2 regions of the Methylobacterium sp. P5_C11 genome follow, and region 2 is predicted to be linked to the other one. Evidence: riboswitches for the same ligand, from Rfam matches in the RefSeq annotation. Region 2 holds a riboswitch; the other holds the start of a gene.
What was found. Region 2 has a riboswitch for thiamine pyrophosphate ahead of thiO (glycine oxidase ThiO). Riboswitches for the same ligand answer to the same signal wherever they lie in the genome.

Region 1 (15,190 bases), on a different contig from region 2:
AATAGCGCTGCGCGGCCGCCTCGACCCCATACGCGCCGGCGCCGAAATAGACGCGGTTCAGGTAGAGTTCGAGGATCTCGTCCTTGGTGTACTTGTGCTCAAGCCAGAGTGCGAGGATCGCCTCCTGGATCTTGCGCGAGGCCGAGCGCTCCGGCGTCAGGAACAGGTTCTTGGCGAGCTGCTGCGTCAGCGTCGAACCGCCCTGCGCCACGCCGCGTCGCGTCAGGTTCTGGCCGATCGCCCGGAGGATACCGACCGGATCCACGCCGAAATGCTGATAGAAGCGCCGATCCTCGATCGCCACGAAGGCGCGCGGCAGGTAGGGCGGCAGCTCCTTGATCGACACCACCCGGCCGCCGGTCTCGCCGCGATTGGCGAGCAGCGAGCCGTCGCTCGCCAGGATCGCGATGTTGGGCGGCCGCTTCGGCACGGCGAGCTGATCAATCGGCGGCAGCTGCGAGGCGTGGTAGGCGATCAGCCCGGCCAGCCCGATCACCGCCCAGAGGCCGAGGACGACCGTCCCGTAGACGATGCGGCCGAGCCACGAGCGCCGGCGTCGGCCGCGGGCTTTCGCCGGCCGTGTCGTCTTGGCCGGCCCCTTGCCCGGCTGCCGCGCCGTCCCGCCCGATCGTTTCGCCACGCCGTCTCCTGCCCCGGGCCGGTCCTCCCGGGACAGGCGCAGATCGAGTTCGCCGCGATCCCGGACGCGCCCCTCGGGCACGTCGAAATTCGGCTCAATCCTGCCCCGACCCTTGGCCATGCATCCCGTCTTCGAATGTTCCGTCGCGGCGCGCATCCCGGCTGCGGCGCAAGACGGTTTCCGCACGCTAAATGCGGCGGTTTAAGGGGCCGTTATCGATGCGTTCGGCACCCGTTCCGGATCCCGGGCGACGTCCCTCACCCGTCGGTCGGCGGGTCGGCAGCCGGCGTGCCGAGCACCCGGCGCGACTCCGCGAGCAGGACCGCATGCCGGGCGGCCTGCGGACCGGAATCCGGCGTCTCGCGGCCAAGCCGTTGGATGCGCGACAGGAACAGGCGCCGACGCAGACCCAACCGGCCGATGCTCATCACCAGCGCCTGCAGGACGAGGCGGACGGCCTCGGTCCGCTCGCGCTCCTCGACGATCGCGGCCGAGAGCACCGCCTCGCGGCGCAGGGCGGCTTCCAGGTCCTCCCGAACGGTCGCGCGGGCGGCCTCGTCCCTTCGCGCCGCGTCGAGCTGGATCCGGCACTGCTGCAGCGCGCTCAGCAGGAGAAGCTCCTGCGCAGACGCATCCCTCATCAAGGCCTCCAGGGGCGCCCTCACCCGCTCGACGACGAGTCGCTCCGCCCGATCCACACGCACCGATGGCCGCCTCGCCGACCGTGGGCCGGGCTGCGAGCCTGCATGGCCGACGCCTTAACGAGCTGAGCCGCTGGCCGGAAGCCGCTCGCCGGATTATTCGGCGTGCCGACCGCAGACCTCGGAGATTCGGGGGTGTGCAGATTCGGATCGCTCTGGCCTTCGGGGGCCTCACGCTGGGGGCCGGCGCGCTGGCGTCCGCTCCAGCCCTCGCCTATCAGCTCGACACTGTAAATCTGGTCGGCTGTGCGCGGGATGGCGGCGTCTGCCGGATGCCTTATCCGACCAACGTCTATTACGGCGTCCCCGGCCGGACGAACGGCAGGCCGTTTCCACAGGGTGGCATGGTGCCCTGCAACAGCCAGACCTTCGGCGATCCCGCGCCGGGTCAGGCGAAGAGCTGTTGGTACGCGCCGCGCATCACGGCAGGCGGTGGCGGCTATCGCAGCGACGAGGACGACGGCCCGCGGCGCGACGCCTACCGCTAAGGCCGCGACTACGACCGGCCGCCGATGTCCTGGCCTTACGACGACGATTATGAACCAAGGCCGCACCGCTACCGGGGTGTTCCGGACGATTATTGATCGCCGGCATCCGGGCAGGCCTCAAATCGTATCTGCCCTGTTAACCCTCATCCCGCATCATCGAATGCGGCGGAGCCCGTGTCCGCGCATGCGCGAGACCGGATGGGGGAGCTGATGTCGGAAAATCGGCGCGGCGCCTTCCGGAAGAACGCCTTCACCTTCGGCACCGTCCTGCTTCCCGCAGGCGAGGTCGGCTGCCTCGTGTGGGACGCCACTGGGACGGGGGCGCAGATCGAGGTGGAGGACGGACAGGTAGTGCCCGACCGCTTCCCGCTGCGCGTATCGGCGGACGCCGAGCCGCGGGCGGCCACCGTGGTGTGGCGGCGCAGCCGCCGGATCGGTATCGCGTTCGAGGTCTGAGGCCGGCGCGTCAGGTGGTCCGCAGGGCCGGCCGCGGGCGCGGAGCGGAGGACACGAGCCGGAACCAACGCGGCCGCACGAACAGCAGGTCGAGCGCCGTGCCGCGCACGAGACGCTCCAGGACAAGCGGCAGCAGCACCGCCATCGCCATCACGGTGAGGCACGCGAGGCCGATATTGGCGACCGCGCCGGTGCGCACGAGCAATTCCCGGGTGGCCGCCATGGGCAACGAGAAGGCGAGATAGATCACGATCGAGCGCTGTCCGCAGGTTCTCACGGCCTCGGCGATCGGACCGCCGGCCAGGCCGATCAGGGAGGCGGCCACCACGATCGCCAGTGCGCCAGCGGCGCCGAGGGCGAGGCTCACGAGGGGCAGGCTGGCGAGGGTGGGATGATCCGGGACAGCCGTCGGGGTCAGCGCGAGCCAGCCCTCCGCAGCCGCCCAGGCGGCGAGGCCGCAGAGGCCGAGGCCAGGGCGCTGCCGCGCGATGTCGGCGAGGCCGAAGATCCGGTCGGCGAACAGGTAGCCCGCTACGAAATAGACGTACCGGGCACAGAACTCCTCGATGAGCGTGGACTCGCTGCGGATGTCGGCGATCTGCAGGAGCGCGGCCGCGACCAGAAGCCCGGAGCCCGGCACGCGGCGCAGGGCCTTGGTGACGACCGAGAACACCGCCAGCAGGTAGATGAACCAGAGGCTGGAATACGGCTCGATCAGGGCGTGGACGAGGTGGGCCGCGAAGGCCCCGGGTCCGGCATCGCCGACGATCTTCCCGTATTTGACGACCGACTGGATCACCAGCCACAGCAAGTAGAAATAGGCGAAGTGGACGACCCGGCGATCGGAGAACAACCGCCAGTCACGGTCGATCACGCGGCCCAGGAACAGGCCCGACAACAGGAAGAAGTCGGGGATCCGGAACGGCTTCGCGAAGGCGACGATCGGGTGGAGGAACCCCTCGCCGCTCATAGCCTCGCCTGTCCCGGTGACGGAATGCATCATCACCACCAGGAGGATGCAGATCCCCTTGGCGATATCGACCCAGGCGAGCCGCCCGCCCGCATCCCCGACCCCAGCCATCGCCACACCCTCGAAACCGGGGCGATCCTGAACCCGCTCGGGTTGACGGCAAGGCCTGCAACAGCCGCGATCTTCGGACGTGCCGAACGGGCGGTAAACGGCGGCCGATCAGATCTTGCGCCGCGCCGCCCGACGGTCGCGGGTCATGCGGGTCGCGGCGTGAAAATCGTCGGGCTTTCCGCGGATCCATACGAGGAACCGACCGATCTCCGGATCGCTCCGGAGGGCCTCCATGTCGGCCAAGCGCCTGGCGATCTCCGCCTCGCTGTAGCGTGCGTGGATCGCCGAATGGCAGATCTGATGCAGCCGGACGGTGCCGTGGTGGGTACCGCCCTTCAGCTTCGGTGTCAGGTGATGGAGGCTGGATCGGGCGCGGCGCGGGATCGGCCGCTCGCAGAGCGGGCAGACCGGATCGGCTGGGCTCTGCCCGCCCGCAGTGTCCGAATCGTCCTCACGCCAGCGTTGCGATCGCCGCCCGACCACGGGCCTCTCCCCCTAAAGCCGCCCATCGGTCAGGTGCGGGCAGGCCGGCCGCACGAGCCGGCCGAACACCTCCGCGGCCTCGCGATCCCGCACACCCAGGATGGAGACGTGATCGCCCGGGACGACGTCGATCCGCGCCCGCGAACCGGCCGCGGCAGCGAGGCCGAAGGCCAATCTGACCGGCACCACCGGATCGTCACGGCCCTGCACGATCAGCACCGGCTCGCTTCCGCCGCGGATGCGCAAGTCCGAGCGGTACGTGTCGCGCAGGAGCCAGGTCGGGACCAGCGAGACATGCAGCCGCACGGCATGGGTCATCGAATCGAATGGCGCCTCCAGGTAGAGCCCGACCGACGACACCCGTTCGGCAACGGCCACCGCGATGGCGGCACCGAGGGAGTGGCCGTGCAGCAGGATCGGCGCGCCGGGCGCCCGTGCCGTGGCGGCCGCCGCGGCCGCCAGACCGTCGCGGATCAACCCGTCCTCGTCCGGGCGCCCGGTCGAGCCCGGATAGCCCCGATAGGCCACGCTGAGGACGCCCCAGCCCTGCGCCCGCCACGGACCCGCGGCGAAGCGCGCCGCGTGCGGTTCCGGGCGGGATCCGTTGCCGTGGAAGGTGACGACCACGCCGCAGCCCGGCCGCGGAGGACGCCAAAGCCCGTGCAGGGTCTCGCCGTCCACCGTCGCGACCGTGATCGCCGCGATCCCGGGAGGCACCGCCACGCGGATCGGCCGACCCTGAGCGCCCGGATAGAGGAAGCGTCGCTGGCCGAGCGCGAGGACGGCACATGCGAGGCCGCCGAACAAGAGCTCGGTGAGCAAGAGACCGGCGAGAAGACGCATGCGGGGTGGAAAATTCCGGGCGCGCGCGGGGTCGGACGAAGGGTTTTCCTGATGTGTTGTCTAAGGCAACCGGGGATGCATTGACAAAGGCGGGCGCGGGACCGAGTCTGGAAACGTTCCGAGGGGAGCCCCGCAGGGGGCTGAGATTGGGCGCATTGCCCTGACCCTTGAACCTGATCCGGCTCATACCGGCGGAGGGACGGGAACCTGCGGCCGCGCGTGGCGCGACCGGATCTCATCTCGGCCATCGCGTGGACCGGACCGCTCCAGAGCCAGGAGAGGCCCACGATGAACGCACCCGTTCTCCCCAAGGACGTGAAAGGCAGCCCCGAGACCGTGACCACGGGTCCGGTGACCGGATCGCGCAAGGCCTACGCGAACCCGGCCGGACGGCCGGACATCCGCGTCCCCTACCGCGAGATCGTCCTCTCCGATCCGAAGGAGGAGCCGGTGCGGGTCTACGACCCGTCGGGCCCCTACACCGAGACCGACGCCCGCATCGACCTCAATGCCGGCCTCCCCAGCGTGCGCGAGCCCTGGATCGCGGCGCGCGGCTACGCGGCCGTCGCGCCGCGGGCGGTGAAGCCCGAGGATAACGGCTTCGCGGGCGACAAGCTCGTGGCCCCCTGCCCCGCCGAGCGGACCATCCGCAAGGCGGCCCCGGGCCAGATGGTGACCCAGTACGAGTTCGCCCGCGCGGGAATCATCACCGAGGAGATGATCTACGTCGCCCATCGCGAGAACGTCTGCCGCGAGGCGATGCTCGCGGGCGCCGAGGCCGCGCTCGCGGACGGCCAGAGCTTCGGGGCCTCGGTCCCGCCGTTCATCACCCCGGAATTCGTGCGCGACGAGATCGCCCGTGGCCGGGCGATCATCCCGGCCAACATCAACCACACCGAGCTGGAGCCGATGGCGATCGGCCGGAACTTCCTGGTCAAGATCAACGCCAACATCGGCAACTCGGCCGTGACATCCTCGGCCGCCGACGAGGTCGAGAAGCTCGTCTGGTCGATCCGCTGGGGCGCCGACACGGTCATGGACCTGTCGACCGGCCGCAACATCCACAACATCCGCTCGTGGATCATCCGCAACAGCCCGGTCCCGATCGGGACAGTGCCGATCTACCAGGCGCTGGAGAAGGTCGGCGGCGACCCGCTCAAGCTCGACTGGGAGGTCTTCAAGGACACGCTGATCGAGCAGGCCGAGCAGGGCATCGACTACTTCACCATCCATGCCGGCGTGCGCCTCGCCCACGTGCCCCTGACCGCCCGGCGGGTCACAGGCATTGTCTCGCGCGGCGGCTCGATCATGGCCCGCTGGTGCCTCGCCGGGCACCGGGAATCGTTCCTCTACGAGCGGTTCGACGAGATCTGCGACATCATGCGGGCCTACGACGTCTCGTTCTCGCTGGGCGACGGCCTGCGCCCGGGCTCGATCGCCGACGCCAACGACGCCGCGCAGTTCGGCGAGCTGGAGACGCTGGGCGAGCTCACCAAGATCGCCTGGGACAAGGGTTGTCAGGTGATGATCGAAGGCCCCGGCCACGTGCCGATGCACAAGATCAAGGTCAACATGGAGAAGCAGCTGAAGGAGTGCGGCGAGGCGCCGTTCTACACCCTCGGCCCGCTGACCACCGACATCGCGCCGGGCTACGACCACATCACCTCGGGCATCGGCGCCGCGATGATCGGCTGGTTCGGCACCGCGATGCTCTGCTACGTCACGCCGAAGGAGCATCTCGGCCTTCCGGACCGGGACGACGTGAAGACCGGCGTCATCACCTACAAGATCGCCGCCCACGCCGCCGACCTCGCCAAGGGGCATCCCGCCGCGCAGCTCCGGGACGACGCGCTCAGCCGCGCCCGGTTCGACTTCCGCTGGGAGGACCAGTTCAACTTAGGGCTCGATCCGGACACGGCCCGGCGCTACCACGACGAGACCTTGCCGAAGGACGCTCACAAGGTCGCGCATTTCTGCTCGATGTGCGGGCCGAAGTTCTGCTCGATGAAGATCACGCAGGACCTGCGCGCCGAGGTGCTGGCGATGGAGGAGGCCGGCGAGGTCGTGGGCGCGTCGCCCGCGATGTCGAAGGCCGAGGCCGAGGCCGGCATGCGGGCGAAGTCGCAGGAATTCCTGGCGGAGGGCGGGAAACTCTACGTCGACGCCGCCGGCTGATACGACAACACGACCGCCAGGAAAGCCGGCTCCTTCCCGATCCGAAGGGGCCGGCAACCGCCGGACCGCCGCGCCGCGCGACACCGATCGATCCGAACCTGCTGCCCGCCACCGGGCGCGGGTTTTTCGTGTGCCACCCGGGCGGCGCTGCCCGATCCCGCACCGGAACGATGCGGGACATTTGTGGGCGCGCGCTAACGCGATCTTCATCGCATCCCCGAACGCCGATCGGCCTCCGGTGGACCGGTCTCCGGCGTTAACCGACGGTTAGGCCCCGAACCGCCTCAATCCTCCGATCACAGGATCGCAGGAGACCGGGGATGGAGATCCGACCGTTGACCACCACGACGCCGGGGCCTCAGGGACTCGATGCCCTCGGAGCGACGTCCGCCCCCGCCGTGTCGCAGGAGGCGCCAGGACCTCTTGCGAATGCTGCGCCCCTCGAACCCGCGGTGAAGCTCGATATCGGGTCGAATGGCGGAAAGGCGCGCTACATCCAGGACCGGGACACCAGCACGATCGTCTTCCAGGTGCTCGACCCGTCGTCTGGGAACGTGATCGAGCAGTTGCCGAGCGAGACGGCCCTACGCAACCGCGCCTACGATTCGGCGCGCGGCACGCTCGGATCGCAGTCCGGCAGCCTCTCCCGCGTCGCCTGAGGCCGCGCGGGCGCACGGACGGTAGTCTCGACCGGAGCCCGTCGTGGCCCCCAGGACGATCGCCTCAGAATTAGCGACTCCGGCATGGGACGGGTCGCGTTCGTCGGAAGGTGCTGCCTCGACCAAACGCCGACAACGCTCCGCACCCGCGGGCCGTTGCGCCTCGTCGTGGGCAGCGCGGCCGGTAGGCGCCGGCAATCTTCGGCGTGCCGGCGATTGCTCCTCACCGATACGTCCGAGCGCACCTTTGACCGGCCAGGATCCGTTTGACGCCATCGTCCTCGGGCTGCTAGATCGTAGCCGTACATGAGCGCACGGAGCGCATTCGGAGTTCGGTATCCGGAGCAAGCCATTTCCGTGCCGGCCATGTCGGCGGGCGTAGTTCAGTGGTAGAACGTCAGCTTCCCAAGCTGAATGTCGTCGGTTCGATCCCGATCGCCCGCTCCAACTAACCCATTGCACCTTCTGCGATATATCGTCCTCTGAGCGGCCGAGGTGTTCCCCATGTTCCCCATGGCGTTCCTCGCCGTTCCCCATGCTGCCGAGAAGCTGCTCCGGCTCCGCCGTGGCCTATTGCCGGGGTCCAGCTCGGCGCAATGAGTGCCGAACTCATGCCGAGTCACTTGACGGACGATTGGGCAAGCGAACTCGGAGGGCGTGCGCAGAGAATCGGGCCGGCACGAGCATGGCGTTGAACTGCCGCGATTGAGCAGTGAGAAGCGGGCGTTCGGCTTCGCGCCATAAGTGGACACCAGCTCAACGCCTAGTACCGGACATCCCATTTTGCAGGAACAATGGCGGCTCCGAGGGCTGGCACAGAAAGGATGATCAATTTGTGCGGGGTCTTCGACGTCATCGAACGCCGAGCGGAGGGCTCGTGGCTGTTACGCCAGTGTGCTACCGTGCCCATGATGCATTCTACGTCATGCCGTCGATGATAAACTTAACCTCGGCGATGCACTGCATCTATCGGACCATCGATACCTTCAACCTTGTTGATGTGCCCCGCACAGGCGATTGCCGGCCCGTGCGGGCACGGCTACGCATAGCACCACTCGTTCCCGCGACGGCCAGGGACCGAGAATGCCAACGCTAGCAACCGACCTAATTGGCCGCGTTAAGCGCCTGTCGCTCAAGCCCTCCGCTATTTCTGCCCTCATGCCGCTCTTCGAAGCCGTATCTAACGGGCTGCATGCAATCGACGATCGGCACCGCGACAAGGCGAAGACACAAGGTTCCATTCAGGTCGAGGTCTTGCGGGAAGACCCAAAGAAGCCCGACTCTCCCGTCATCGGATTCGTGATAGAGGATAATGGGATCGGCTTGAACGACGAGAACTACGCGTCGTTCTTGCGGCCCGACTCGCAACACAAACTCCATCGAGGTGGCGAAGGCGTTGGCCGGCTCGGATGGCTCAAAGTATTCCGAGACATCAAGGTCGAGAGCACTTACTTGGACAACTCCGGTGCACTTGCCGTGCGAGCCTTCGACTTCGTGCTCAGGGAGGACGAGCAGGTCTTGCTGAAGACCGGGATCGAGCCATTCCCGACCGGACCAGGCACTCGGATCTCGCTGCGGACCTACGACACTGCTGACGGCACGAAGTGCCCGGTCGACGCACCTACGCTGCGTCAACGTATGATCGGGCATTTCATGCAGCTCCTGGCAGCGGATCTCGCCCCGTCCATCAAGATGGCGGATGGGATCGAGACCGTGGATTTGAAGGCGGCATTCGGCGACCTCGTTCGGAACACGGCCGAGCAGCGCGTGACCATCCCGCTCGGAGAGGACGCCTCGATTGACCTCACGATCCGTCACATCCGCGCCGCGAAATCGGTCCGGCCCGACACGAACAAGAAGGCCTACAACTGCCTGTTCCTAACCGCCAACGATCGAGCGGTCGAGGAGACGGTCATCGACGATGCGATTGGCCTTAAATCCCTCGATGGCAACGAGGTTTACATCGGGTGCGTATCGGGCGCCCACCTCGACGCCCACGTCAACCAGGAACGAACTGGCTTCAGCTTTGACAGTGCGGAGAACCGCGACATCCGGCGCGCGCTTCAGGCGTCGGTCATGGTCTACCTCGACACATACGTAAGTCGATTAAAGGAGAAGAAGCACCAGCTCGTGCAGCAGGTGATCGAGGAATATCCTCAATTTCTATACTTGCACGGCGAGATGGAAGATTTCATCAATAAGCTAGCTCCTGGCGTTACCTCCAGGGAGGCCGTCTACGTGGAAATGTGCCGTCACAGATTTCGGAAGACCAACCACGAGTTCAAGCAAATAGAAGAGGTCACTAAGGCAGGTCCGAGCTTCACCGAGGAACTTGGTCGGAAAGTAGAGGCTTATCAGGACTTTGTGCAGGACCAGCAGAAAAGTGTACTCGCGGAGTACGTTCTGCTGAGGAAAAGCGTGATCGACATCTTAGACCGCTACGCTCAATTTCAAGAGGGCACAACCAAGCACTACCTCGAAGAGGCAGTGCACAAGCTCATCGTGCCGATGCGCACCGACTCGGCCAGCATCGAGATCGGTGACCATAAACTCTGGCTCATCGACGACCGCTTGGCGTTTTTCGCGCACTTTGCATCTGACCGTCCGTTAAAGTCTTACACGGACAATAAATCCCTTGACCGGCCTGATATCGCATTTTTCTACGATACCTGCTTCGCTTGGCGGGAGCAGGAAGCCGCCAACACGGTGGTATTGGTAGAATTCAAGCGCCCTTCAAGAGACGACTACGATGGCGAAGAGAACCCGCTTAAGCAAATTATGGGCTATATTAAAAATTTTAAGACATCAACGTCTTTGAAGGACACCAAGGGCCGACAACTCTCGCCACGACTGAAGAACGCAACATTTCACTGCTACATCATTGCAGACATCACGGACTCTCTTCGTGAGGCCATCGAAGGTTATCGGTTCCATGAAACACCGGATGGCCAGGGGCTTGTCGGATATCTCAACAATCCTGATGCGGTTGTAGAGATCATCTCCTATCCGAAGCTGCTAGCCGACGCAAAGATGAGAAACAGCATCTTTTTTCAGAAGCTTGGGATCACAAACATCGATCCGTCTACCTTGCACAAGGAGGACGGTGAGACCGCTATCATCGACCTGCTCGACAACTGGCCTACCAGAGCCGAGTTGGTGCCGGCCAAGTAAAGATCAGGCCGGCGAGAGCGGGTTCCGGCGGAGAGCTCTAGCGGGTCATCCTGTGGAGAGCCCTCGCCGGCGGTGGTCGCCCTTGTTCGAGACAATGAACGAGCGCCGGATCACGCCTGGCAGGACGAGGGCAACACGACATTGAACTCGCCCATGTATCCCCCCAACCGGTCCACGAACCAACGCTTGGCCGCTGACTAACGGCCTCCCTCGCGAGGTGAGCGACGACCCCGCCGGGCACATGTCCGTACGAGTTCGGGCTGATGTTATGCGGCAAGGTGCGGTTGCACCGGCAGCGGAGCTCAAGTTTCGGCCGGAAACCGGACCTTCGGCTTTGCGCCCAACCCAGACACTACCGTGCGCATATTGGCTTCCTGTGCGCAGACATCGCAGGCAGGATTTTACGTTTTATGACGCCATCCCGAATGAGGGCCAACGCGCGATGATACGCTATCGATAGAGACTAAGTTCTGGCCGAGGATCGGGGATGAACCCGCCGCGGTTGGGCATCTGCACCTTGGGTAGGCTGGTCGCATCCAAATTCTCGTCGGGCGTGATGACGTGTCCTTCCGACAAGATGTACGCGACGACCGCGTAGACTTGGTCGTCCGTGAGCGAGCCCGGCGCATTGAACGGCATCGCGCGCTTGACGTAGTCGAACAGCGTCGTGGCGTACGGCCAGTAGCTCTCAGTCGTCTTGATCGGATTATCCGACGCAAGACTGCCGCGACCGCCGACCAATCGATCGGCGCCGATGCCGGGCGCCATGTTGCCCTGGAGCTTCTCACCGTGACAGGCGGCGCACTGTTCCTGGAAGACCGTGGCGCCTTCCTGAGCATTGCCGTGACCCGGCGGCAAACCCTTCCCGCTCGGCGGGATCGAAAAGTAGGCCCCAAGCTCGGCTTCGGTGACCGGCTTGCCGACGCCGAGGCGGGTATCGGCCGCCGTCTGGGACGCCGCAGGCGTCGCGAGAAGCATAAGGCCGAGTAGAACTGACGTCGTCGGTTCAAGGCCGCGCACGCGCTCACGCATGGACATTGCTGACCTCCCCGGTGCTCGCGACGGCCCAGCTCTGGATCGCATTCAGGTGGTAGATCGAGGCGGATGGCCCGTGGTCGCCGCGGATGGCGAGCAGTTGCTGGCGCGTCGGCTGAAAGTAGCCGGTCTCGTCCACGCACCGGCTTTGCAGCACGGCGGGCGTGCCGTCCCAGGTCCAAGGGAAGGTGAAGCGCACCGTGCACATCGGCTCAGGCGCCGAGCCAAGGTAGGCCGGATACCAGGTTTTGCCCGCGTCGATCGATACGTCCACCGATTGTACGCGCCCGCGTCCGGACCAAGCGAAGCCGGTGACGTTGTAGACTCCGGGACCGGGCAGACGCATGTCGCCGGATGGGAACGTGATGACTGACTTCGCGTCCATGTCGAGCGAGAATTGCCGTGCACGGCCGTCCGCCATCAGGTCCGTGTACTTGGAGGTTTCCTCCCGCGTCATGAAGGGCTTGTCGCTGACCTCTAGTCGCCGCAGCCACTTGATGTGGGTGTTGCCCTCGTAGCCGGGCAGCAGCAGACGGACCGGGTAGCCCTGTTCGGGGCGGATCGCCTCGCCGTTCTGGCCATAGGCGATGATCCCGTCCTTGAGGAGCTTCTCCAGGGGGATGGACCGGGTCATCACGGCGGCGTCCGCGCCCTCGGCGAGAACCCAGCCTCCTCCCTCTTGCAGGCCGACCTCGCGGGCCAGGGTCGAGAAGAGCACGCCGGTCCACTCCGACGTGCTGAGCAGCCCGTGCGTGCCCTGAACCGTCTTGAGCGTCGGCTTCTTCCATTCGGTCAAGCCGTTGCCGGAGCATTCGATGAAGTGCTTGCGCGTCACCGATGGCAGGCGCTGGAGGTCGTCCATGCTGAACCGCTTCGGGGTGCCAACCATACCGTGGACGACGAGGCTGTGGCGCTTGGGATCGATGGAGGGGATGCCGCCGTGGTGCCGCTCAAAGTGTAGCCCGGAGGGCGTGATGTTGCCGACCAGCGCGGCGAGTGGGGTCAATGACCAGGACGTGTTCTCGTTGGGCGTTGGGTAGCGTACCCGTACAGCCTTCTCGAACTGTGAGCGTGATCCATAGCCGCCGTCCGCAGCGACGGGGCGGCCCTGCTCTTTGGTCGGGTCACTGGGCACATCAAAATGGCGGGCGCCGGCTGGGACTCCGTCGTCGGCCATAGTCCGACCCGCCGCAAGTGCTGCGGCGACGCCGGAACCCGCGGCGACGAGAAACCGGCGTCGGTCGGCGCCGCGGGTGGCGAACATGCCGTCGCGACAGGGGCAGGCTTCGTCTTCAGCCGGGGGCGAGGGAGCATGCTGGGCCGGCATCGTTTCCTCCGTTTTGAGTTCGGATCTGAACGGGATTAAGTACCTGATGCTCAAAGCCCCGGCAGCGCGCGATGCATGCTCGCTGTCGAAGTGTCGGTGGACACCTGTGTGATCGTACTGACCATCGCACGGCTCGCCTTACCGGTCGCGCCACATGGCAGCACGTCGCTGAAGACGATCACGTCCGGCACCTTGTAGCGTTCGAGGTTAGCCAACGCCCAGCGCCTAAGCTCGTCCACCGTCAACGCGAGCCCGGGCTTCAGCACGACTACGGCGTGGATCGCCTCGCCGAGACGTTCGTCGGGTACGCCGGCGCACAAGGTTGCAGCGACGTCCGGATGCGCGCAGAGGGCGTTCTCGATCTCCAGCGGCGAGATCTTGTTGCCGCCACGCGAGATGATCTCCTTCGAGCGTCCGACGAGCTCAACCTGACCGTCCGGTCGCAGACGTGCGAGATCTCCCGTTCTGAAGTGACTTGCCTCGAATGAGGCTTGGGTCAGCTCGGCATTGTCGAGGTAGCCCAGCATGCCGCACACGGTGCAAATCTGCAGCTCGCCCACCGCGCCGGGAGGGGCCAGCGTGCCGTCGTCTCGAACTATGCGGAACGACACGCCCTCTGTCGGGACACCGATGGACCCGGCCACCGCGGCATCCCGCGGCCAGTGGCAGAAATCGCAGGAGCCGGTCTCGGTCGATCCGTAGAGGTCGATGAGCTCGGCGTCCGGCCAGCTGCCGCAGGCCGCTTGGGCCAGGGACGGGCTGAGCGCCTCGCCCCCGGTCAGCACCGCACGGAGCTTAGGACCCGGCGGAGCACCATCGGCAAGCAAGGCCCGCAGCATGGTCGGCACCGCGGCGAGCACGGTCGCCTGCGCGGCGAGTTGGCCCGCGAGCGTCGCGCGAGTGAATTTCGGGACGAGGACGAGGGTTGCCCCAGAGCGGATCGCAAGGAGGCTCGCCCAGATGCCGAAGATGAACGTCAACTGGAGCGGCACCACGACCACATCGTCCGGACTGAAGTCCAGCAACCGATCGAGGACCGCGAGCTTGCGCGCCAGGGCATCGTGCCCGAGCACCACGCCCTTCGGTGCTCCGGTGCTGCCCGAGGTGAACACTACGAGCGCAGCCCCGTTCAGAAGTGGCCGCTCAGGCGGCGCCTCGTCCACGATCGTATCTAGGGTGAGCCCATCGACCAAGAAGCGGGCGCGCGTCGCCCGCTCGACCGCCGCGCGGGTGAGCGGCGCGGCGGTCCGATGCACGGGCACTGCGACAGCCCCTATCCGCCAGACGCCGAGCAGCGTCCCGAGATCAAGGGCTCGGTTGCCGATGCTCACATGCACGGGCTCATGCGGACGCACGCCTGCCTCGCGCAGCAATCCCGCCACGAGGTCCGCGTGCGCGTCGAGCTCGTGCCCCGACATCCCGGGGCCGAAGGCCTCGTCCACTCGGTTGCCTGGGTGGGCGAGCCCCTCGCGCATGATCGTCGCGAGCGCCCCGGTCATGACCTGGCTCCCGGGAAGCGGCTGTCCCGCCACTCCAGCGCCGCCTTGAGACCTTGAGATCGGGCGATGTCCATGAAGGCCCGTTTGTCCGGCGACCCTTCGCCCTCGATCAGCAGGTCGATGTCGAGGGCCATCTCCAAGGCCTCCAGCATGCCGCGCGCCTCGATGGAGCGGTTGATCGCCCGCTTCGTCTCCTTAACGAGGTTCGGGTCGATCGCGGCGATGTGCCGGGCGAGGTGTAGGGCGCTGTCGTCGAGATCGGCGGCGGGCACCACCCGGTTGACCATCCCGATCTCGTAGGCGCGCCGCGCCGGGATGCGGTCCTCGCCCGTGAGGATGATCTCCTTGGCGGCCTTCGGCCCGACGATCCAGGGCAGGATCATCACCACGATTCCGGCCCCGAACTTGAGTTCCGGCTCGCCGAAGAAGGCGTCCTCGGCCGCCACGGTCAGGTCGCAGGCCAGTGCCAGCTCGCAGGCGCCCGCAAGGCACGGGCCGCGCACCGCCGCGATGGTCGGCTTCGGGCAGTGCCAGAAACGCATCGGCACGTCGAAGTCCTTGCGCAGGATCGGGCGCCACTGGCTCACGCCTTCGGGGCGGAGTGCCATCTGATCCTTGAGGTCGAAGCCCGA
Region 2 (15,190 bases):
ATCTGTGCGCCGCGAGTCCGGAGCTTCATGCCTTCGCCGAGCGCGTGGCGACGGCGGGCGACAGCGCGACGCTCCCCCTGCTCCACCGCCTGCTCGGCGCCGTGAACGGCGCGGTCGCCTACGAGGCCGGTCCGGCCTCCATCGCCGTTCCGGCCGCCAAGGCCTTCGCGACCGGGAGCGGTGTCTGTCAGGATCTCGCCCACGTCTTCATCGCCGCCGCCCGGCATATCGGCATCCCGGCCCGCTACGTCGCCGGTTACCGCGCCCGCGACGACGGACAGGCGGACGTCGAGGCGCCCCACGGCTGGGTCGAGGCGCTGGTGCCGGACCTCGGCTGGGTGGCGTTCGACCCGTGCTTCGACGCGAGCCCGACCGACAATGTCATCCGCGTCGCCACCGGCCTCGATTACCTCGGGGCGGCGCCGATCCGCGGCAGCCGCACCGGCGGTGGCACCGAAACACTGGACGTGAAGCTTCGCGTCGAGCAAGGCAGGGCCGCCACTCAATCCTGACTGTCCCGACTCCGGTCCGCCGGACCGCACGAGAGCGCGAAGACGATGACCTACTGCGTCGGTGTCCTTGTCGAGGAGGGACTCGTGATGGTCGCCGACACCCGCACCAATGCGGGGCTGGACGACATTTCGACCTACCGCAAGCTGCACCATTTCAACGTGCCGGGCGAGCGGGTGATGATGCTGGCCTCCGCCGGCAACCTGTCGATCACCCAGTCGGTCCTGAGCCTGCTTCAGGAGGGCGTGCCCGGCGAGGAGGACGAGCCGCCGCAGAAGCTCGTCGAGGCCCCGACCATGTTCCAGGCGGCGCAGCTCATCGGCCGCGCCATCCGGCACGTGCGCGCGATCGAGCAGAACGGGTTCGAGGCGGCCAATATCCGGTTCTCGATCTCCCTCCTGTTCGGCGGCCAGATCGGCAACGGCGAGATGCGGCTGTACCTGATCTACTCGGCGGGCAACTTCATCGAGTGCAGCACCGACGCGCCGTTCCTCCAGATCGGCGAGCACAAATACGGCAAGCCGATCCTCGACCGGGCGGTGAGGTACACCACCGACCTGTACGACGCCCTGAAGGTCAGCCTGGTCTCGATGGATTCGACCATGCGGTCGAACCTGGGCGTCGGCCTGCCGATCGACATCGCGGTCGCCCGCCGGAATGCCCTCAGCCTCGAAGTGAATCACCGGATCGAGGCCGGCGAGGGTTATTTCCACGACCTGCGCGAGCGCTGGTCGGCAGCCTTGCGGGCCGCGCACCGGGCGATCCCGCGGCCGCCTTACGGACCCGCCACCTCGTAGGTCGGGCGGGGACGGGCGCGATTCCCGGAGGACTTTGCGGTCGCCGACGCTGCGTTCCCGATGCTCCCGCGTTGGGTCGCTGGTTCGATGCGCAGGTCCTCAGGCGGGCAGCACCGCGACCCCGGGGGGGCGCGGGCCGGCGGTGATGATCCGCGCGCGGCCTTCCCGCCTCCGCTCCGCTCGCCGAGACGCCCGCCCGGCTGAGGGGCCGGCGAGGGGGTCGGAGAGGCGCTCAGAACCCCTTCGCCTTGATCGCCTCGGCCCAGGTCACCGCCCTGCGGTTCACGCCGAGATGCTGCCGCTCGTAGAGGCGGCCCTCCAGTTTGATCGCGCCGCGCTTCGCATATTCCGGCCGCTCGAACGCCTCGATCACCAGCTTGGCCCGGCGCACCTCCTCCTCGGTGGGGGCGAAGGAGGTGTTGGCCGGTTCCAGCTGCGTGGGGTGGATCAACGTCTTGCCGTCGAACCCGAGGTCGCGGGCCTGCCGGCACTCGTCGCGGCAGCCCTCGGTGTCGGCGATGTCGTTGTAGACGCCATCGAGGATCGCCAGACCCTCGGCACGGGCGGCGGCCAGCGCCATCATCATCCAGGGCAGCATCGGCACGCGCCCGGGCACGATCTTGGCCCAGGTGTCCTTTGCGAGGTCGTTGGTGCCGAGCACGAGGCAGGTCAGACGGTTGCGCGGGTCGCGCTTGGCCCGGGCGATCTCCTGGATGTTGAGGATCGAGGCCGGGGTCTCGATCATCGCCCAGATCGCGATGCCGTCCGGCGCATCGAGGGATTCGAGGCGGTCCGCGATGCTTTCGAGAACCGCCGGCGACGACACCTTCGGCATCAGGATCGCATCGGGCTTGGCCTCGATGGCGGCGTGGAGATCCGCCTCGCCCCAGGGCGTCTGAGGGGCATTAACGCGGATCACCAGCTCGCGGCTGCCATAGTCGCCGCTCTTCACGGCGGCGCAGACCTGCTGGCGGGCGATCTCCTTCTCCTCCGGGCCGACGGCGTCTTCCAGGTCGAGGATGATGCTGTCCACCGGCAGGGTCTTGGCCTTGTCGAGCGCCCGCTGGTTCGAGCCGGGCATGTAGAGCACGCTCCGGCGCAGGCGCAGATCGGTCGTCGTGGCCATCGGCTTCTCCCTCCTGGGCCGTCGCGCGGCCTCCCGTCGTTGCACTGCACCCTAAAGCACGAAGCCGGCCGCGCCACACCCCAAAGGGTGAGCGGCGTGAGTCCCTGCGCGGTTTGACACCGGCGCCGGTCTTCGCAGTTCCAGGCCGCGGTTTGGTCACGTTCCGCCGGTTAAAGGCTGCCTGAAACCAGTCCACGAAGGCCGGAAGCTCTACGATGCGCAAAGTCTTGGTCGTTCTCGCCTTGCTCGGGACGTTGTCGGCTCCCGAAGTGGCCCGGGCGCAGAGCCGGACGACCCTCGGCGTCGGCTCCGGCGCCGTCGCCGGGGCGCTGGTGGGCGGCCCGATCGGGGCCGTCGCCGGCGCCGTGGTCGGCGGCTTCGTCGGCAACTCGTCCGAGCGCGGCCGCCGTCATGTGCGCCGGGGCCGCCGCTACGGCTATGCGAGCCGCCGGGCGTATCCGCGCCGGGCCGAGGCGGTCCTGCCGCGCTCCACGGGTACCGTCGCCCGCCCCAGGCCGGCCGCCACCACTACGACCTGGAAGGACCCGCACTAGATCCGTGCTCACGCAGCCGGTCTGAGCGCGGGCGACGGCATCGTCAGGAAGGTCCGGCGGGCCAGCGCCGGGTAGGCGATCGCCTGGCCCAGGCCCCGGGCGCCGAGGAAGGCCACGAAGGCCAGCCACAACCCGGCATTGCCGAGGCCGAGGGTGTGCACGAGGACGAGGATCGCGCCGTATGCAGCGAGGGCGCACCCCATCAGGTTGCGCATCGCCCGGGTCCAGGTCGCGCCGATATAGATCCCGTCATACGCGAAGGGTGCGGCGGCTGCGAAGGGCGCGAGGGCCGCGAGGAGCAGGTACGACCGCGCGACCTCGCGCACCGCTCCGTTCGTCGTCACGGCATCGATGAAGGCGGGACCGCCCGCCAGCGCGAGCAGGCTGACCGCAAGCCCGAAGCCCAGGCACCAGCGCAGGCTCAAGGAAGCGGCCGCCTCGAACGCATCCGCGTCGCGGGCGCCCACCGCCTGCCCGCACAGGGTCTCGGCCGCGGTGGCGAAGCCGTCGAGGAAGAAGCCGCCGATCAGGAAGAGATTCCACAGGACCGCGTTGGCAGCCAGGACCACGTCGCCCTGCCGGGCGCCCAAAGCCGAGAACAGGACGAGGCCGGTGATCAGCGCGAGGGTGCGCAGGATCACGTCGAGGTTGACGCGGAGCGTCTTGCGGAGCGCCGCGGCGTCGCGGAGGTCGCGCAGCGGAACCCGGAACGGCCGCGAGCCGAGACGCGCCAGGGCGATCAGACCGAGGCAGAGGCCGAAGGCCTCCGCGCCGAGCGTCGCCAGCGCCGCGCCGGCAAGCCCGAAGCCGAAGCCCAGGACCAGGGTGAGCGTCAGCCCGACATTGGTCAGGTTGATCGCGACTTGGAGCAGCAGGCCGAGATCGGTGCGCCCCCGTCCCAGGACCGAGCCGAGGACGCCGTAGCTCGCCAGCACGAACGGGGCGGACAGGATGCGGATGTGGAAGTAGGTCGCCAGACCGGCCGTCACGGCCTCGCTCGCCCCGCTGATGGCGAAGGCCAGCCGGGCGAGCGGCACTTGGAGGACGACCAGGACGAGGCCGATCAGCACGCCCGCCGCAAGGGCGCGGGCGAGGATGCGGTCGATTTCGGCCCCGTCCCCTCCGCCGACCGCCTGCGCGGTGAGGCCGGCGGTGGCCATCCGCAGGGCACCGAACGACCAGAAGATCGCGTCGAAGATCACCGCGCCCAAGGCCACCGCGCCGAGCAGCGCCGCGTCCCCGAGCCGGCCGATCACGGCCGCGCCCACGAAGCCGAGCATCGGCGTGGTGACGTTGGCGAGCGTCATGGGCAGCGCCAGCGCTAGGACGCGGCGATGGGTCGGGCGCCCCGAGCTGGCGACGGCGTGCATCATCCCTCGACCTGGACGCGGTTGTGCGGCGCCGGGCAGACCCGTCAGCGCGAGACGGCGAAGAGGCGCGCGATCAGCCAGAGCGGCACGACCACGATCGCGCCGGCGACGATCCAGCCGCCGAAATCGTGCAGCGAGGCGAGGCCGACATCGATCAGCGCCCGGGCCGAATCGTACAGGTGCCAGAACAGGCGGCCCGGCGTCAGGCCGAGCATCGACAGGAAGGCGCCGACCAGGACAGACAGGAACAGGAGGCGCAGGAAGACGCCGGCCGGCGAGCCGCCGAGGAAGCGGCGCAGCGCGGAGGGGCGCGACCGGTAATCCTCCGCCCCATACGCGGCGTTCGGCGGTGGGGCGCCCTGTTGAAAGCCTTGCCGGCGCCGGTCGTGATCGACGAGCATTGCGTCCTCGTGAAGCTTCAGGGCCTTCGGATCGGCGACGAAGGGGGCGGAACCGTGGCCGGCGCACCACACCGCGTCGAAACCCGAGCGCGGATCGGGCGTTGGCGGGTTTCTCCCGTGCCGTGCAGATGGCAAGCGGCGTCGCGCACGCCAAGATGGGGACGGGGCGGAACGCAACGCGGGATGGTTGCGGCGTCGCCTCGGCCAAAGGGACGACTCCCGGGGATCGGGAGAGGTGTGAGAGGCTCTGAGTGCCGACGGGACCATACGCGCGATGATCGACCACGCCTTGTTCGACCCGGCGACCATCGATCCCGAGACGCTCCGGCTCAATGCCGAGATCGTCGCGGCGCATGCCGCCCTGCCCGACCCCTGGTCGCTGCCGATTGACGAGGTCCGCGAGCGCCGCCGCCTCGGCACGAAGGCGGCCCCCGCCATGCCGCACAGCGCCCGGGCGGAGTGGCTGACGATCGACGGCCCCGGCGGTCCGCTCAAGCTCCGCGTCGTGCGGCCCAAGCCCGGCACGAAGCTCCGCGGCGCTTATCTGCACATCCATCGCGGCGGGTGGGTCTGGGGCTCGGCCGACGAGCAGGATCCCTGGCTGGAGCGCATCGCCGATACCTGCGGCTTCGTCGCCCTGTCGGTGGAGTACCGCCTCGCCCCGGAGCATCCCTACCCGGCGGCACTGCTCGACTGTGAGGCCGCCGCCGTGTGGCTGGCCGGTCCCGGCAAGGCCGAATTCGGCGTCCACGCGCTGACCATCGGCGGGGAATCGGTCGGCGCCCACCTCGCCGTGATGGTGCTGCTGCGGCTGCGCGACAAGCACAACCTGCCGCGGGCGTTTCGGGGCGCCAACCTCAATGCGGGCTTCTTCGACCTGGGCCTGACTCCGTCCGTGCGGAACTGGGGCGAGGAGCGGCTCGTCGTGAACACCCGCGACCTCACCGCGTTCGCCGACGGCTATGTCCGCGAGGGCATCGACCGGCGCCGGCCGGACGTTTCGCCGATCTACGCGGAGCTCAAGGGCCTGCCCCCGGCCCTGTTCACCATCGGCACCGCCGATCCGCTCCTCGACGACACGCTGTACATGTCAGCGCGCTGGGCCGCGGCGGGCAATGGCGGCCATACGGCGATCTACCCGGGCGGCTGCCACGTCTTCGCCCGTTACCCCAGCCCGATGAGCGAGCGGGCGCTGGAGCTGATCGACCGCTTCCTGATGGCGCTCGCCTGAGCGATCCGTCCGAGATCCTGCCGGAGCGGTTCCGGGCCTGGTTCGCGGCACGCGGCTGGGCGCCCCGGTCCCACCAGCTCGATCTCCTGCGCATCGCCGGGGCCGGTCGCTCGGCCCTGCTGGTCGCGCCGACCGGCGCGGGCAAGACGCTCGCGGGATTTCTTCCGAGCCTCGTCGCCCTCGCGGAGCGCGGGCCGCAGCCGTTGAAGCCCACGGGTCTGCACACGCTCTACGTCTCGCCGCTCAAGGCGCTTGCCGTCGACATCGCCCGCAACCTCGACGCGCCCATCGCCGAGATGGATCTACCGGTGCGCGTCGAGACCCGCACCGGCGACACCCCCGCGCACAAGCGTACCCGCCAGATCAGCCGGCCGCCGGACATCCTGCTCACGACGCCGGAGCAGCTGGCCCTGCTGATCGCCCATCGCGAGGCGGCGGATTTCTTCGCGGGGCTGCGCTGCGTGGTGCTCGACGAGCTGCACGCACTGGTCACCTCGAAGCGCGGCGATCTTCTGTCATTGGCGCTGGCGCGGCTGCACCGGCTGAGCCCGGGGCTCGCGGTGATCGGGCTCTCCGCGACCGTGCGCGAGCCGGATGAGCTGCGGAAGTATCTGGTGCCGCAGAACCAGGACCTCGCTCCCCCCTCTGCAAGGGAAGGGAAAAACAACTCCCCCATGGCCGACCTCGTCACCGTGGCGGGCGGCGCGAAGGCGGACCTGCGCATGCTCGACCTCGGCCGGGCGCTGCCGATCTCCGGCCACACCGCCTGGCACTCGATGCCGGCCATCTACGACCTGATCAAGGACCACCGGACGACCTTGGTCTTCGTGAACACCCGCCTCCAGGCCGAGTACACCTTCCAGGAGCTGTGGCGCCTCAACGAGGACGCCCTGCCGATCGCCATCCATCACGGCTCCCTCGACGCGCAGCAGCGCCGCCGGGTCGAGGCGGCCATGGCGGCCGGCCAGTTGCGGGCGATCGTCTGCACCGCAACCCTCGACCTCGGCATCGACTGGGGTGACGTCGACCTCGTCGTGAATGTCGGCGCGCCGAAGGGCGCCAGCCGGATCATGCAGCGGATCGGCCGGGCCAACCACCGGATGGACGAGCCGTCGAAGGCCTACCTCGTCCCCGGAAACCGCTTCGAGATGCTCGAATGCCAAGCGGCCCTCGACGCCGTCGAGCAGGCCGCGCAGGACACGCCCGACGCCCGCCAGGGCGCCCTCGACGTGCTCGCCCAGCACGTGCTCGGCATGGCCTGCGCAGACGCCTTCGACCCGGTCGACTTCTACGACGAGATCGTCTCGGCGGCGCCCTATGCCGGGCTCACCTGGGAATCCTTCGAGCAGGTGGTCGACTACGTCGCCACCGGCGGCTACGCCCTGCGCGCCTACGAGCGCTTCGCCAAGATCCTGCGCGGGCCGGATGGCCTCTGGCGCGTGCGCGACGCCCGCACCGCCCAGGCCTACCGGATGAATGTCGGCACGATCGTGGAGGCGGCGCGGGTTCGGGTGCGCCTCAGCCGGACGCTGCGGGGTAAGCCCGGGACGGTCCTGCCGAAATCCGGCCGGGTGCTGGGTGAGATCGAGGACGATTTCGCCGAGACGCTGACGGTGGGCGACACGTTCCTGTTCGCCGGCGAGACCCTGCGCTTCGAGGGTCTTGCCGAGGACGAGTGCCTCGTAACCCGCGCACCGCCCGGTACCGACCCGGCGATCCCGTCCTACGCCGGGGCGAAATTCCCGCTCTCGACCTTCTTGGCGGCCCGTGTCCGGGCGCTCATCGCCGACCCGTTCGCCTGGGACCGGCTGCCGAAGCAGATCGGCGAGTACCTGCACCAGCAGCGCCGGCGCTCGGTCCTGCCGGGCGAACGCGACCTGCTGGTCGAGACGTTCCCCCGGGGCAAACGCTATTACCTGACCGCCTTCCCGTTCGAGGGGCGCCTCGCCCACCAGACCCTCGGGATGCTCCTCACCCGCCGGCTGGAGCGCGACGGGTTGCGGCCCCTGGGCTTCGCGGCCAACGATTACGGCATCGCCATCTGGACGACCCGCGACCTGTCCGAGCGCGCTGCGCGCGATACCGACTTCATCGGCGACCTCTTCGCCGTCGACATGCTGGGCGACGACCTGGAGGCCTGGCTCGACGAGTCGGCGATGATGAAGCGTACCTTCCGGCAATGCGCGGTGATCGCCGGGCTGATCGAGCGCCACCATCCGGGGCAGAAGAAGTCCGGCCGGCAGGTCACGATCTCGACCGACCTGATCTACGACGTGCTGCGCAAGCACCAGCCCGATCACCTGCTGCTGCGGGCCGCGCGGCAGGATGCGGCAACCGGACTCCTCGACGTGAGGCGCCTCGGCATGATGCTAGAGCGCATCCAGGGGCGAATCATCCACAGGTCTCTCGACCGGGTCTCGCCGCTCTCCGTGTCCGTGATGCTCGAGATCGGGCGCGAGCGGGTCTACGGCGAGGGCGCCGACGAGATCCTGGCGGAGGCCGAGGCGGAGCTTCTCCAAGAGGCTCTGTCCTGACCGTCGATCCGCCCTCCCCCGACGACACCGAGGATGCGATCTTGGCGGCCGGCCTGAGACTCGAGAAGACTCACAAGCACCCGACCCTGCAACTTGCGGGCGAGACCCTGGTGCTGGACCTGTGCGGCGGCCTCTGGCTGCCGGAGCACCGCACGCTGATCGTGTCCGACCTCCACTTGGAGAAGGGCTCCTCCTACGCGGCGCGCACCGGCCAGTTCCTTCCGCCCTACGACACCCGTGAGACCCTGGCCTGCCTGCACGAGGCGGTGGTGCGCCACGACCCCGCCCGCGTGGTCGCCCTGGGCGATTCCTTCCACGACGCCCGCGGACCCGAGCGCATGGAGCCGGGCGACCGCGCCATGGTGGCCGCGCTTCAGGAAGGACGCGACTGGATCTGGATCGCCGGGAATCATGACGCGGCCGTCAGCGAAGGTGTCGGCGGCCGCTACGCCGGGGCGCTGACGATCGGCGGCCTCGTCCTGCGACACGAACCGAGCCCCGAACCGACGCCGGGGGAGATCGCCGGCCATCTGCATCCCTGCGGCAAGGTCGCGATGCGCGGCCGAGCGGTGCGCCGCCGCTGCTTCGTAACCGACGGCACGCGCCTGGTGATGCCGGCTTTCGGCGCCTATGCGGGCGGTCTCAATGTCCGCGAGAAGGCTATCGAAAGCCTGTTCCCGAAGGGATTCACCGCCCATCTCCTCGGCGACGGGCGTGTCTTCGCCATCGGCCGGGCTCAGCTGGCCCGGGACTGAGCGCATCCCGGTCTCCCGGCGCGGCGCGACCTGATCGGGCGCCGTGCGACCGTTTGGATCGCGTCGGGCCGGGCTCGCGGACGGCCGTTCGAAGCCGTCGACCGAAGACGGTGCGAGGCGCTCACGCAGGCACGGGACCGGCTGCGTTCCAGGCCTTCAGCAAGGTCCGCGTGGCGCTTGCAGGATCGGCGGCCCCCATCATGCCCCCCATGACGGCGAAAGCCGCCGCACCGGCCCTGCGGCAATGCGGGGCCTCGTCGGGGCCGATGCCGCCCAGTGCCACCACCGGAAGCCCGCCGGCTTGGGCAGCGAGGCCTTTTAGGCCGAGCGCCGGCCCGTATCCCGGCTTGCTCGCCGTCGGAAAGATCGGGCTGAGCGTGACATAGTCGGCCCCGGCCTTTGCCGCAGCCGCGACCTCGTGTGGTGCGTGGGCCGACACGCCGATCAGCGCCTCCGCCCCCAGGGCCGCCCGCGCCGCCGCGATCGCGGCCGGAGCCGACCCGCCGCCGAGATGCACGCCGTCCGCGCCGAGGGTGCGCGCCAGTTCCACGTCCCCGCCCACCGTGAGCACGCCGCCCGCCGCCCGCACGCGTTCGGCGACGGCCTCCCCGAGGCGCCGGCGCGCCTCCGGCTCCAGATCGCGGTCCCGGAGCCAGATCCAGCGGCCGCCACCCGCCAGGATCGCCTGCACGGTCTCGGCGAGGGGGCGCGGATGCCCGTGGCGGTCCGTCACCGCCAGGAGCGGTGACGGCAGTCCCCTCACGAGCCGACGAGGCCGAGCTGCGGGCTCGACGGTTCAGCCCGGCCGCGGCGCGGGATCCGCCCCGCCAGATAGGCGTCGCGCCCGGCCTCCACCGCGCGCCGCATGGCGCTGGCCATCCGCACCGGATCGTCGGCCTTGGCGACGGCGGTGTTGATCAGGCAGGCGGAGGCGCCCAGCTCCATGGCGATCACCGCGTCCGAGGCCGTGCCGATCCCGGCATCGACCACCACCGGCACCGTGGCGCGGCGGCAGATCAGCTCGAGGTTGGCCGGGTTCGCGATCCCCATCCCGGAGCCGATCAGCGAACCCATCGGCATCACGGCGGCGCAGCCGAGATCTTCCAGGCGCTGGCAGACGATCGGGTCGTCGTTGCAGTAGGGCAGGACCACGAAGCCGTCGTCCACGAGGTGGCGGCAGGCCTCGATCAGCTCGGCGACATCCGGGTAGAGCGTCTCCCGGTCACCGATCACCTCGACCTTGATCCAGTTAGTGTCGAGGGCCTCCCGGGCCAGCTCCGCGGTCATGATCGCGTCGCGGGCGGTCTCGCAGCCGGCGGTGTTCGGCAGGAAGCGCTTGCCCTTGAGGATCGTCACCGTGTCGGAGCCGTGACCCTGGAGCGAGACGCGGCGGATCGAGGCGGTCACGACGTCGGCGCCGCTCGCCTGGACGGCGTCGCGCATGATCGCCTGCGTCGGATAGCCAGCGGTGCCGATGAACAACCGGGACGACAGGGTCACTCCGGCGATCGTCAGGCTGCCCTCCCCGCTCCCGGAGTGCAGCGGCGTGACGGTGGGGTTCATGCTCAACCTCCCTGCATGGCGCGGACGATCTCGACGCGGTCGCCGTCCGCGATCGGGGTCTGCTCCCAATCCCGGCGACGCAGCACACGGCCGTTCAGCGCGATGGCGACGCCCTGCGGGCTCTCGATGCCGCCCTCCTCCGCCTCCTGGCGGAACAGGGACTCCACGGTCTCGGCCGAGGAGTCGCGCGGCTCCCCGTTGACGAAGAGCTTCATGCCGAGGCCCTCAGGCGCTCGGGGCGTCCGAAGCGCGCCCGCGTGAAGGGCCGGGCCACCTCGGGCAGCGCGCCGCGCAGGACGAGGTCCGCGACGGCGTCGGCGGTGACGGGGGCGAGCAGGTAACCGTTGCGGTGGTGTCCGGTGGCGGCAACGAGGCCGGGGGCGAGTACATCGAGGATCGGCGCATCGTCGTCCGATGTGGGACGGTAGCCGCTCCAGACCGCCTCGACTTCCATCTCCTCGATTCCGGGCAGCACCCGGCGCGCGCCCTCCAGCAGGGCGTAGAGCCCGCCCGCGTTGACGCCGGGCCGGAAGCCGCAATCCTCCACGGTGGCGCCGACGATGAGCTGGCCGTCGCCCTTCGGTGCCATGTGGACCTGCTCGGTCCAGATCATCCGGCCGAGGGTGCCCGTACGGGCGGTGGTGCGCACGGCCAGGGACTGGCCCTTCAGCGGGCGGACCGGCAGGGCGAGATCCTCAGGCAGCAATCCGCCCTCCCCGCTCCAGGCACCGGAGGCGATGACCACGGTGTCCGCCGCGACGCCGTCCTCGCCGACCCGGACGCCGGTCACGCGATCCCCCGACCAGTCGAGGGCGCTGACGGGTGTCCGCTCCGCCAGGATGACGCCGGCCCGGCGGCAGGCCTCGGCGAGGGCGTCCATGACCAGTCGCGGGTCGACCTGGTGGTCCAGCGGGCAGTGGATCCCGGCGGTGACCGAGGGGCGCAGGCCCGGTTCCAGGCGCCGGACCTCGCTGCCCGGCAGCCAAGTGACGTCGAGGCCCGACCGGCGCTGCAGATCGAAGCGGAAACGCAGGCGCTCCACCTCGTCGCGGCCGACCGCAAGCACCAGGGTCCCGTCGGGCCGGTAATCGATCGCGCGGCCGGATTCGGCTTCGAGGGCGTCGCGGAACCCCGGCCAGAGCCGGAGCGATTCCAGGGCGAGGGGCAGAAGCGGGTCGGAGCCGGGCTCGTGCTCCGCCGCGGGGGCCAGCATGCCGGTGGCGGCGAGGCTCGCGCCGGACCCGATCGTCGCACGCTCCAGTACCGTCACGGCTCGGCCTGCCCGGGCGAGCCGCCACGCGATCGAGAGCCCGATCAGCCCGCCGCCGATGACGGCGACGTCGGTCCGGCCCGGCAGGCTCGCGGGTGCGGCGAAGCCGTCGGGGCTGCGGCGGCGACCGATCGGTGAGGCGGGGCGGTCGAGGGGCACAGGCATCTCCGCGAAGTGCCGTCGCGAGGATCGGGCCGGGTGCTTCGGTGAGAAGCTGTGACCTGCCCGTCCGGGCGGCCGCGGTCCAATCCCTACGCCGGTATGAGCCGGATCAGGTTCGAAGGATTTCCGCGCCGCAGGTCCTGACGGACGAGCCAGCGGTTTCTCAGCCCCTTGCCGGGGATCTCCCTGGAACGGGAAGAGACTTGGTCGTCCGCGCGGCCCTGGTCAACCCCGCCGCCGGTGAGGCATCCGCGCCGGATGGACATTCCCCGGTCTCAGTCACCGCTCGGATACCAAGCCGGACGAAATCCGGCCGCCGACGCCGGCAGGTCGCGCGTCGGGTACCAGCCCTTCACGGATCCTCGGCCAAACCGGCTCCGATGGCTCGGGCCGGGACGGGACGCGTGCGCACATTCGTTGTCGTCTGCACGATCGGCTTCCTGTCCGCCACGGCGTTCCAGAAGCTCCGCGAGCGCACCCGTGCGGATTCGGCTCCGGCGATTGCTGTTCCGCTCCCCTTGCCCGCCGGGGATAGCGGCGTGGTCGGCGTCGCGCTGCAGGCCGGCCGCAACGGCCATTTCTTCGTGAACGCCCTGATGGACGGCCGGGCTCTGCCGATGATGGTGGATACCGGTGCGAGTTCCTGCGCTTTCTCGGAAGAGGATGCCGACAGGATCGGGATCAGGGTCGCCCCGAAAGACTTCAACCGGGTCTGGAACACGGCGAACGGGACCGTCAACGTGGCGCCGATCCGGATCGCGGTGATGCAGGTCGGATCGATCACCGTGCGCGACGTCGACGCCGTGATCATCCCCCGCGGGCGCCTCACCACGAGCCTGCTCGGGATGTCGTTCCTGAAGCGCCTGCGCGATTTCAGTGTCAGCGGCGCGACGATGACGCTTCGGGGCTGAGCACCCATGGGGACTGTCGAGAGGCACGATCCGGATCTGGCCGGATTGGCGTGCTGAGACGGACTCGCCGGTCGCCACCTTTGCGTCCGCAGCATCCATCGCGCCAAGATGCTTTGGAGCGATGTCGATCGCTAAATAATTCTCCAGAATTTCAGCCAATACGTTTAATCAAATTCTGATGGCAGCAGAATTGTCTACCCATATTTGGAATTAAAGCTTTCGATTAACGATCAGACACGCCGCGAATCGATGTCGCTTCGAGACTCGAATTGATGCATTACATGCTGTAGCGTCATATTGCGTTCAAGTCTGCATCCGTAGATGTGTAAAAACGCGCGCTTGTCATTCGGTGCGCTTCGGGATTTGCGAGTATGAATAAGTTTGGTCAGACAATCTGTTTGTCGATGATTGTGAAGAATGAGGCGCACGTTATTCGGCGATGCTTGGATTCTGTTCGCCCTATGATCGATCATTGGGTGATCGTCGATACGGGCTCGACGGATGGCACTCAGGACGTCATCCGCGCGGCAATGGCGGATCTGCCGGGTACGCTGTTCGAGCGGCCCTGGGTCGATTTCGCATACAATCGATCGGAGTCGTTGAGATTGGCGCGCTCGCATGCGCCGTATTCCCTCATCATCGATGCCGACGACGAGCTGATCATAACCGATGATTTCGAGCTGCCGAAGCTATGCGACGCATCATATAGTTTTACAATTATCGATACGGAAAACGTGTATACCCGAAGGCATCTCATCAACAACTCGTGGGAATGGGAATATGTCGGTGTGATCCATGAGTTTCTGCACGCTCCAGGACAGCCGACTCGAACGCTTCTGCCTCTCTCGATTCGGCGCGGCCACGACGGTGCGCGTCGGCGGGATAAGGATACCGTTTCGCGCGACATCGCCGTCCTGGAAAAAGCCCTTTATTCCGAAGAAAATCCATTCCTTCGTGCAAGATACACATTCTACTTGGCAGATTACTATCATAAATCTGGCAAGAGCAAAGAGGCGCTGGAATTGTTTCTGAAGCGAACCGAGCTCGGCCACGGAGACGAAGAGATATACAAAAGCTTGATCGTCGCAGCCGTTATCATGGAGCAATTTGACAGGCCAAAAGACAGTGTCTTAAAAATCTACAATCGGGCGATTCAGTTGGCGCCGGAGCGGGCCGAGGCCCGATATGGGGCGAGCCGTTATTGCCGACACAAGAAAGATTTTGTCACTGGGTATTACTTCGCCGAGGCCGGAATTTTTCTGAAGATGCCCTCCGAAGGAATAGACTTGGAGCCTTGGATATACGCCTACGGATTGCGGCAGGAATTATCCATACACGCATACTATACAAATCAGTACCGGTGTTGCCTGTTTAATTGCTTGGAAATACTAGATCAAACAGGCGTGCCCGACGATGTTCGCGCTTTGATCGGCGATCTGGCCAAGAAAGCGCTCGCCAGGATGATCGACCCCGTTTGGGGCTGTCAGCAATCCGCCTACAGCACGGAGTTCGTCCCGGATTGGCCGTTTCTGGACCGTACGAAGGGTGCGGCGCGGATCCAGGCCATCGTGAGGCGATGACCACGGCACCTCTGCACGCAGCGGAAAGATACGATCCGCCTGCGGTCGGAAGCTGTGTCAGTTCGGCTTGCGCGGACGCAGGAATTTCGGGCGGAACACCGCCATGGGCTCGTCGAAGCCGTTGAGCCGGTGTTCGCCCAGCGAGACCGGATCCCCCCAGAGAAAATCCACGAACGGCTTCGACATCAGCAGCGGCTCGCCGAGGGTGCGGTTGAGCTGTGCGATGCGGCTCGCGAGGTTCACGTCCCGGCCGATCACCGTGAAGTCGAGACGGGAGCCCGAGCCGACATTGCCATAGGCGGCCTCGCCGTGATGGAGGGCGATGCCGGCGGCCACCGGCACGGGGAACTGGTGCAGGGCGTTGGCTTCGTCGAGAGCCGCCAGCGCATGCTGCGCCGCCGTGAGCGCGCCCTTGGCGGCGCCGCC

Region 1: linked by a shared signal. The riboswitch ahead of thiC (phosphomethylpyrimidine synthase ThiC) and the one ahead of thiO (glycine oxidase ThiO) in region 2 are both predicted to bind thiamine pyrophosphate.

The regions. Positions count from the first base shown of each region.
Region 1 is NZ_JBFULS010000010.1:4,864-20,053, reverse strand. Features, by position in the region: gene ACXJKQ_RS07915 (transglycosylase domain-containing protein) at 1-760, opposite strand, end outside; gene ACXJKQ_RS07910 (ATP-dependent helicase) at 898-1,281, opposite strand; gene ACXJKQ_RS07905 (hypothetical protein) at 1,479-1,829, shown strand; gene ACXJKQ_RS07900 (pilus assembly protein PilZ) at 2,040-2,285, shown strand; gene ACXJKQ_RS07895 (acyltransferase family protein) at 2,296-3,366, opposite strand; gene ACXJKQ_RS07890 (restriction endonuclease) at 3,475-3,849, opposite strand; gene ACXJKQ_RS07885 (alpha/beta hydrolase) at 3,862-4,692, opposite strand; TPP riboswitch at 4,804-4,909, shown strand; gene thiC (phosphomethylpyrimidine synthase ThiC) at 4,981-6,867, shown strand; gene ACXJKQ_RS07875 (hypothetical protein) at 7,188-7,526, shown strand; tRNA gene ACXJKQ_RS07870 (tRNA-Gly) at 7,899-7,973, shown strand; gene ACXJKQ_RS07865 (hypothetical protein) at 8,610-10,697, shown strand; gene ACXJKQ_RS07860 (c-type cytochrome) at 11,148-11,735, opposite strand; gene soxC (sulfite dehydrogenase) at 11,722-12,996, opposite strand; gene ACXJKQ_RS07850 (class I adenylate-forming enzyme family protein) at 13,110-14,558, opposite strand; gene ACXJKQ_RS07845 (enoyl-CoA hydratase-related protein) at 14,555-15,190, opposite strand, start outside.
Region 2 is NZ_JBFULS010000028.1:39,772-54,961, reverse strand. Features, by position in the region: gene ACXJKQ_RS16100 (transglutaminase family protein) at 1-512, shown strand, start outside; gene ACXJKQ_RS16095 (peptidase) at 558-1,307, shown strand; gene ACXJKQ_RS16090 (HpcH/HpaI aldolase/citrate lyase family protein) at 1,540-2,433, opposite strand; gene ACXJKQ_RS16085 (hypothetical protein) at 2,649-2,987, shown strand; gene ACXJKQ_RS16080 (MATE family efflux transporter) at 2,996-4,360, opposite strand; gene ACXJKQ_RS16075 (DUF6460 domain-containing protein) at 4,402-4,758, opposite strand; gene ACXJKQ_RS16070 (alpha/beta hydrolase) at 5,033-5,989, shown strand; gene ACXJKQ_RS16065 (ligase-associated DNA damage response DEXH box helicase) at 5,986-8,523, shown strand; gene pdeM (ligase-associated DNA damage response endonuclease PdeM) at 8,565-9,278, shown strand; gene ACXJKQ_RS16055 (thiamine phosphate synthase) at 9,400-10,041, opposite strand; gene thiG (thiazole synthase) at 10,038-10,841, opposite strand; gene thiS (sulfur carrier protein ThiS) at 10,844-11,056, opposite strand; gene thiO (glycine oxidase ThiO) at 11,053-12,276, opposite strand; TPP riboswitch at 12,342-12,470, opposite strand; gene ACXJKQ_RS16035 (retropepsin-like aspartic protease family protein) at 12,678-13,184, shown strand; gene ACXJKQ_RS16030 (tetratricopeptide repeat-containing glycosyltransferase) at 13,556-14,764, shown strand; gene ACXJKQ_RS16025 (adenylate/guanylate cyclase domain-containing protein) at 14,822-15,190, opposite strand, start outside.